2 regions of the Allobosea sp. NPDC003192 genome follow, and region 2 is predicted to be linked to the other one. Evidence: riboswitches for the same ligand, from Rfam matches in the RefSeq annotation. Region 2 holds a riboswitch; the other holds the start of a gene.
The links. Region 2 has a riboswitch for cobalamin ahead of ACQKLX_RS15320 (ABC transporter substrate-binding protein). Riboswitches for the same ligand answer to the same signal wherever they lie in the genome.
Positions count from the first base shown of each region.

Region 1: it holds a riboswitch for cobalamin, as region 2 does, so the genes downstream of both, ACQKLX_RS06520 (CbtB domain-containing protein) here and ACQKLX_RS15320 (ABC transporter substrate-binding protein) in region 2, are expected to answer to the same signal.

Region 1 is NZ_JBNNPK010000003.1:270,251-274,248, reverse strand. Features, by position in the region: gene cbiB (adenosylcobinamide-phosphate synthase CbiB) at 1-359, shown strand, start outside; gene cobO (cob(I)yrinic acid a,c-diamide adenosyltransferase) at 356-967, opposite strand; gene cobU (bifunctional adenosylcobinamide kinase/adenosylcobinamide-phosphate guanylyltransferase) at 967-1,479, opposite strand; cobalamin riboswitch at 1,538-1,718, shown strand; gene ACQKLX_RS06520 (CbtB domain-containing protein) at 1,754-1,927, shown strand; gene ACQKLX_RS06515 (CbtA family protein) at 1,939-2,694, shown strand; gene ACQKLX_RS06510 (DUF1636 family protein) at 2,742-3,167, shown strand; gene cobW (cobalamin biosynthesis protein CobW) at 3,164-3,998, shown strand, end outside.
Region 2 is NZ_JBNNPK010000010.1:73,459-77,456, reverse strand. Features, by position in the region: gene ACQKLX_RS15325 (FecCD family ABC transporter permease) at 1-726, opposite strand, end outside; gene ACQKLX_RS15320 (ABC transporter substrate-binding protein) at 723-1,730, opposite strand; cobalamin riboswitch at 1,971-2,282, opposite strand; gene lhpI (cis-3-hydroxy-L-proline dehydratase) at 2,318-3,998, opposite strand, start outside.

The sequences.
Region 1 (3,998 bases), on a different contig from region 2:
TCGACGATATCGTCAACCTGCCGGCTTCGCGGCTGACCGCGCTGCTGCTGACTATCGCCGCGGGGCTCGACCGCCAGGCCGATGCCGGCTCTGCCTGGCAAGCGGTCCGCCGCGATGCCGGGCGCCATCGCTCGCCCAATGCCGGCTGGCCGGAGGCGGCGATGGCCGGCGCGCTCGGGCTGCGCCTCGCCGGCCCGCGCGTCTATGGCGCAGTCAGGGTCGAGGATGGCTGGATGGGTGATGGCCGGGCCGAGGCGACGGCGGCGGATATCAGGCGAGCGCTTGCCCTCTATCGCCGCGCCTGCCTGCTGCTCTGGGGGTTGGCGGCGGTTGGAAGCGTCGCCGCGTTCGCCCTTTAGAACTCGATCCCTTCCTGCGCCTTAACCCCGGCGGCGAAGTGATGTTTCACCAGCGTCATTTCCGTCACCAAATCAGCGGCCTCGATCAGCTCGGGCTTGGCGTTGCGGCCGGTGACGACGATGTGGAGGTCGGGTCGGCGCGCCTGCAGCGCCGCGACGACCTCCGCGAGCGGCAGGTAGTCGTAGCGCAAGGCGATATTGAGCTCGTCCAGCACCAGCAAACGGATGCCCTCATCCGCCATCAATTCCCTGGCTTTATCGAAAGCTCGGGTCGCGGCGGCGATGTCGCGGGCCTTGTCCTGCGTCTCCCAGGTGAAACCCTCCCCCATGGAGTGCCAGGAAATCTGATCGCCGAAGGCTTCCAGCGCCTTGCGCTCGCCGGTCGACCAGGCGCCCTTGATGAACTGGACGACGCCGATGCGCCAGCCATGGCCGAGCGCCCGCAGGATCAGGCCGAAGGCGGCAGTCGACTTGCCCTTGCCGGGGCCGGTGTTGACGATCAGCAGGCCCTTCTCCAGCGTCTTGCCGGCGACCTCGGCGTCCTGCACCGCCTTGCGCTTTTCCATCTTCGCCTTGTGGCGGGCGGCATCCTCGGCCTCGGTCGTCATCACTTCACCTGCATCGGCAATCCGGCGACCATGAAGACCACGCGCCCGGCCTGTGCCGCAAGCCGCTGGTGGAGGCGACCAGCCTCGTCGCGGAAGCGCCGGGCAAGCGCATTGTCCGGTACGATGCCGAGACCGACCTCGTTCGAGACCAGCACGATAGGCGCGCTGGCCTCGCGGCAGGCGGCGACGAGTTCGCCGGTTGCGATCGCGATGTCGCGCTCGGCCAGCAGCAGATTGGTCAGCCAGAGCGTCAGGCAATCGACCAGGATGGGCTGTCCCGCCCGGGCATTGCGGATCGCCTCGGGCAGGGCAACGGGTGCATCGACCGTCTGCCAGTCGCGGGAGCGGCGGGCGCGATGCTCGGCGATCCGGGCGCGCATCTCATCGTCATAGGCCTGGGCGGTGGCGATATAGGTCCAGGGCGCCGGCAGCGCCTCGATCAGCGCCTCGGCATGACGGCTTTTGCCGGAACGGGCTCCGCCGAGGACCAGAGTGAGCGGGGGAAGGGTCATGCGTGCCGCCATGCGCTTTCGGTCATGGCACTGCATTGCACAGTGCCTGCCGGATGGCTAATGATCGTCGGTGACGGTGCCTCGACAACGAGGTGAAAAGGGAACGCGGTGAAAGGCCGCGGCTGCCCCCGCAACTGTAAGCGGCGCGTCCTGTGCCATCGGCCACTGGGTTTTCCCGGGAAGGCGGAGCAGGACACCAAGTCGTGAGCCAGGAGACCTGCCGTCTTTCGATGTCGTCCAGCAGGCTGCCGGTGGGGTGGCCAGGAGTGAACCAATGAACACCGCAACCGTCACCAGTCAGGCCAGCGTTTCGGAGCGGGCGAAAGCCGTCGCCGCCGCGCTGATCCTCGGCTTCGTGCTGATCTACACCGTCGGCTTCGCCGCCTCGTCCACTGTCCACAACGCGGCGCACGACACCCGTCACGGCCTCGCCTTCCCCTGCCACTGAAGGGGAAGCACATGATCACGCGTGTTCTCACGGTCAGCGTCCTGGCCGGGCTTCTGGCTGGGCTGCTGATCTCGGCGCTCCAGCACGTCACCACCACCCCGCTGATCCTCAAGGCCGAGACCTATGAGGCGGCGCTGCGCATGCAGGGCGCGCCGATGCAGGCCGCCTTCACCGGCGAAGCCCGCATCCACCTCGCTCACAACGACCCGAAAGCCGGGGCGGACCATACGGGCGAGCACGAATGGAAGCCGCAGGACGGCCTGCAGCGCACCGCCTTCACCAGCCTGGTGACGATCGGCACGGCGATCGGCTTCGCCGCGCTGTTGCTGGCCGGAATGATCGCCGCGAACGAACAGATCGACCAGCGCCGGACCCTCGCCTGGGCCATCTGCGGCTTCCTCGCCTTCGGGCTTGCCCCGGCGATGGGGCTGGCGCCGGAGCTGCCGGGAGCAGCCGCGGCCGAATTGCAGCAACGCCAGCTCTGGTGGCTGCTGACGGCTGTGGTCACCGCCGGCGCGCTCTTTGTGTTCCTGCGCGTCGAGGCCTCCTGGGCGCGGGCGCTCGCCGTGCTGGCGCTGCTGCTGCCGCACCTGATCGGCGCGCCGCATCCGGCCGCTCCGGAAAGCAAGGTGCCGGCCGAGATCGCCGCGCATTTCGCCGCGCTTTCGCTCGCCATCCAGGCCGCGCTCTGGCTCGTCACAGGCTTCGCCGTCGGCGTGCTCTGGCCGTGGCTCGCTCGCCGCAGCACCACCGCTGTCGCGGCCTGACGCCTCGCGCGGCCGGCAGCGGCGCGCCAATCCAAGGAGGCGTTTCGATGCTCGAAGGCGATCTCGCCCTCGCGACGCAAGTCCGGCAGGAGCCGGGCTGCACCATCCATGTCTGCACCACCTGCCGGCGCCCGCGCGAAGACCTGCCGGAGGGCTATGACCAGCCCGGCCTCGGCCTCGCAGCTGTGCTTTCCGAACGCCTCGCCGGCAGCGGCATCGCCGTCGTCCCGGTCGAATGCCTTTCCGTCTGCAAGCGGCCCTGCACGATCGCGCTCGCGGCCGAGGGCAAGTGGACCTATCTGATCGGCGATCTCGACGCCGGTCTTCATCTCGACGAGATCGTCAGCGGGGCGGAGAAATTCGCCGCCAGCGCCAACGGCATCGTTCCCTGGAAGGAAAGACCCGCTCCGTTCCGCAAGGGCGTGGTCGCGCGCGTGCCTCCGTTGCCGCGCCAGCAAGGATCAGATCAATGAACGCTCCGCAGAATCCTGCTCTCGGCAAGGTGCCGTGCACGATCATCACCGGCTTCCTCGGCGCCGGTAAGACTACCCTCGTCCGTCATCTGCTCGAGAACGCCGGCGGCAAGCGCCTCGCCGTGCTGGTCAACGAATTCGGCGATCTCGGCTTCGACGGCTCCTTCATCGCCGGCTGCGGCATCGAGGGCTGCACGCAGGAGGACATCGTCGAACTGCCGAACGGCTGCATCTGCTGCACCGTCGCCGACGATTTCGTGCCGGCGTTGGAGGCGCTGCTGAACCGGCCGAACCCGCCACAGCACATCCTGATCGAGACCTCGGGCCTCGCTCTGCCGAAGCCGCTGGTCAAGGCCTTCAATTGGCCGGCGATCCGCAGCCGCGTCACCGTCGACGGCGTCATCGCCGTGGTCGACGGGCCGGCGGTGGCCGAGGGCCAGTTCGCCGATGATCCGGAAGCACTGAAGGCGCAGGCGGCGCAGGACCAGGCGGTCGACCACGACAACCCGCTGGAAGAGGTGTTCGAGGACCAGATCCTCTGCGCCGACCTGATCCTGCTCAACAAGAGCGACCTCGTCGACGCGGCAGGCCGCGAGCGGGTCAAGGCCGAGATCGCCCAGCATTTGCCCAAGGCGATCAAGGTGGTCGAGACGGCTCATGGCAAGGTCGAGCCGGCGCTGATCATCGGGCTCGGCGCCGCTGCCGAGGCCGATCTCGCCGCCCGCCCCTCGCATCACGGCGAGGGCGAGGATCACGACCATGACGATTTCGACAGCGTCGCGCTGCCGCTGCCCCAGGCCGGCTCGCCGGAAGAGCTGGTCGCCCGCGTCG
Region 2 (3,998 bases):
CGAGGCGGCGGCATCGACACCGAAGGCGAAGGCGTCGAGCGCCTTGGCGTGCAGCATGCAGATGCCGAAACCGATGAAGGCGACCGGCGCAGCGATCCAGAGGTCCGGCCAGCGCACGCCGCCGAAATTGCCGAGTAGCCAGAACATCACGCCGCGCGCCTGCTCGGCGCTGGCCATCGTCGTGACGATGGTCGCGGTCGCGGCGTTGAACAGCTGCGAGGTCGCGACGCCGGCGAGGATGACGCGATCGCTCGCCCCGCCCGCCCCCGTCGCCAGCAGCGCCACGACGGCGAGCGCAGCACAGGAGCCGATGAAGGCTCCGGCCGAGACACTCAGAGCTGTGCCGCCGATGCCGACGCCTAGGATCAGCACCGCAACGGCGCCGGTCGAGGCGCCCGCCGAGATGCCAAGCACATAGGGTTCCGCCAGCGGGTTGCGCAGCAGCGCCTGCAGGATCGCGCCCGAGAGCGCCAGCGCTCCGCCGCACAAGCCCGCCATCAGCGCCCGGCTCAGGCGATAATCGAAGATCACGCCCTGCTGGATCGCGCTGACCGGGAAACCGAGATCGAACAGCCCATTGCCGAGCGCCCGCAGCGCCGTGGCCAACGGGATGCGCATCTCGCCGATCGTCACCGCCAGCGCCACCGAAAAGGTGAGCGCGACGAGCGAGGCCAGCGCAATAGCGACCCGCGCCGGCCAGTTCGGGCCGTGGGCAGCGTGGCTCAAGGGGTGAGGCCGAAGCCAGAGATCGCCTTGGCGAGCGTCTCGATGCCGTCGACCGTGTCGAGCCCAGCGCGGGTCGCTCCGACATCCAGGATCACGATGCGCTGGTTTTTCACCGCATCGAGCTTGCTGGCGACGGGATCGGTCTTGAGGAAGTCGAGCTTCTTCTCGATGTCGTCGGCCGGGAAGCGGCGGCGATCCATCTTCACGGTGACGATGACGGCAGGGTTGGCGGCAGCGATGCTCTCCCAGCCAACCAGCGGCCATTCCTCATTGGTGGCGATGATGTTGCGGGCGCCGAGCTTCGACAGGATGTAGGCGGGCACGCCGTTCTTGCCGGCCATGAAGCCGTCGCCCTTGATGTCACGGCTGGAGAACCAGACCACGACCGGCACGTCCCTGGCCTTGAGGCTGGCGACGGCCTGCACCGCCTTGTCCTCGCGCGCCTTGAGTTCTGCGACGAGGACCTCTGCGCGATCGGAGACATCGAAAATCTGCCCGAACTCGCGGATGTTGCGGTAGACCAGCTCCATCGTGAACATCTGGGTGCGCACGCCGTCGCCGGCGCCGGAATTGTCCTTGCCGACGCAATCGGTCGGCGAGACATAGGTCGGCACCTTGACCTTGGCGAACTGGTCGCGCTTGCCGACGATGCCGTTCGGCCCGACATGCCATTCGAACATCGCGGTGACGAGATCGGGCTCCTGGGCGAGCACCGCCTCGAAGCTCGGATCATTGTCGGCGAGGCGCTTCACCTTGGCGTTGGCGGCCTCATAAGGCTTGGCGACCGGCGAGAACCAGACGGCGGTGCCGACGACACGATCGCCGAGGCCGAGCGCGTAAAGGATTTCCGTCTGCGTCTGGCCGATCGCGACGACGCGCTTTGGCGCCGCCGTGAAGGTCACGCTCTCGCGGCAATTCTCCAGCGTCAGCGGATATTGCGTCGGTGCGGCTTGGGCAACCCCCGCGGCCAAAGTGCCGAGCAGCGCCGCGACGGACCATCGCAGCAAGCGAACAACATGACGCGCAGTCGGCACGGCAGAAGCCTCAAATGTAACGATGTTGCATTTTTGATAGAATGGACGGCGCGCAGCCGTCAAGCTCTGCGCAACGGCGCGGGCGGCAGTCTTCGTGACCATGGATTTCATCGCTCCCCGAGATGACGGGCGGGGAGCTGCGCAGGGGCGTGGATGGATGGAGGGCATGGCCGCCATCGACACACACCTCCGGAACACCCCGTCCGAAAGACGTCTTCGACGACCGGGGCAGGTCTCCTGGCTCGCGGGTCGGTGCCGGTTCCGCCCGGCCTTCCCGGCGCGATATCGGCGCCAGTGGACGATGGACGGAGAGCTCGCCGCTTACAGTTGCGGGGGCAGCCTCGGCTTTGGCCATAGATCGCCATGTGCCCTATCGGACGCAGAGTGGCGATCTATCTCTTTGTCGAAGCATCGGATTCACCCGAAAAGCGGATTCCACTTTTCGGTCCAATGCCCAGTGCCTCACCGAATTCCCTCTTAGCTCCGGATGCGATCCGGAGAACCTCGATCGCGGCCACCCTATAAGGCCGCGCCGTGCGGTCAAGCCCGCCGGAGGCTCAGGAGAGCCAGGCCGGCAAGCGCGCGGGAACGATCCCGGTCAAAGCGGCCTCGATACAGTCATCAAGCGTCCCGAGTCTGACGGCGCAACCCGAGAGCCCCGGCCCGTAATGGGCGTATTTTCCAGAGTTGGTCAGGACCACCTTCGCCCGCTCCGGAAAGACAGGGCGGGTGATCGAGCACCAGCAGAGATCGGGAATGATGTCGACACCGCTCGCCCGAAGCCTCGCCAGCGTGCCATCGGCCTGTGCTCCGGCGACGACCTCCCGCCCGGCGGTGATGATGACGGAGAGCGCCGCCGCGAGAGGGCGGCCATCGAGCCGCTCCGCGACGGCTCGGCATTCGTCGAGCGAGGCATGCGGACTGCCTATGGCGACGAGATCGACTTCTGGCGGTCCACCACTCAGCTTGCGCCAGCCCGCGGCCAGGTCCTCGCGCGTGATCACGACTTCCTCCTCGGGATTGCCGCCGAGGCTGTCCGCTTCCGGCGTGATCCCCTCGACATGCAGCATGGCCGCGGCGGAGGTGGTGCCGAAGGCGGCGCAGAGTGCCTTGAGATCGTCCCGCGTCGGCTGTGTCCTTGCGAGCCCCCTGATCAGCGGGATTCGGTCGGACGAAGCGAGACCGACGAGGTAGCCGATCAGGGGCCAGGCCGCACTGTCTGCCCCCTCCGGCAGCTCGACCCGGACAGCGCGGCGTGCCCGTCTGCCTTCGTCGAGAAAAGCGCCGGCAAGCGGCGCGCGGCCAGTGACCGCGATACAGAAGTCGAGAAAATCCGGATGCTTCGCAGTGCGGGCGCCGAGCACGGAATTGGCGAAGATCACCGCATTCGATTCCGACCAGCCGATCGCCTCGCCGAAACCGGGCGGGTCCGGCAAGGCATAGGGTGCGCAGGTGAAGCTCGCCTGGCAGCCCATGCGGACATAGGCATCAGCGAGGCGCGCCGCAGGCTCGCCAAACTCCGGCGCGACGCCCTGGTGGCGCCAGTTCGCATGATCGACCGAGATCGCGTTCATCGTCGTTGGGACGCGGACACGCGCACCGAGCTCCCCCATCTTCTCGGCGAAGACCAGATTGGCCGGGCCGGCATAGATGCAGCCATCGACATGCGCCCGCGTGACATCGACGAGCGCTCGCGCGCCCTGCTGGCTCGCCATGGCAACGAGGATGCGCATGGCCTGCTGAGCGGCGATCCCGTCATTGCCGTCGAGCATATGGCGATCGGCCGCGGAGAGCTGCAACACCTCCTGCGCCGCAGTCGTGAGAGCGACCCGAATGCGCCCGCCATCGGCCACCATGCCATCCAGCGTAATCGTCGCCTCCGTCGCAGAGGATAAGGCCGCGAAGGCCTCCTCCGAGAGGCGGATGATCGGGATGCGCCGCCCGAACATCTCGGAGGCGACGATCGCCCCGAGCGTCAGCGTGTCCTCGGGACCGGCGAAGACCAGGGCTGCGGGATTCTTGCCGGAGAGCGCGAGCTCCAGCAGCACACCCGAGCCAGAACAGGAGCCGCGACTTGTCGGCATCAGCACGATCGCGCCGACGAGCGAGGCACCATGCGAGAGGTGGTGAACGTCGATCACCCTCCCCGAGGACGGATCGACACCGCCCCAGAAGCTCAGGGGTTCGCCGAGGGTGATGACCGGCCCGGCGGCGTCTCCGGGGACGACTGCGATCCCG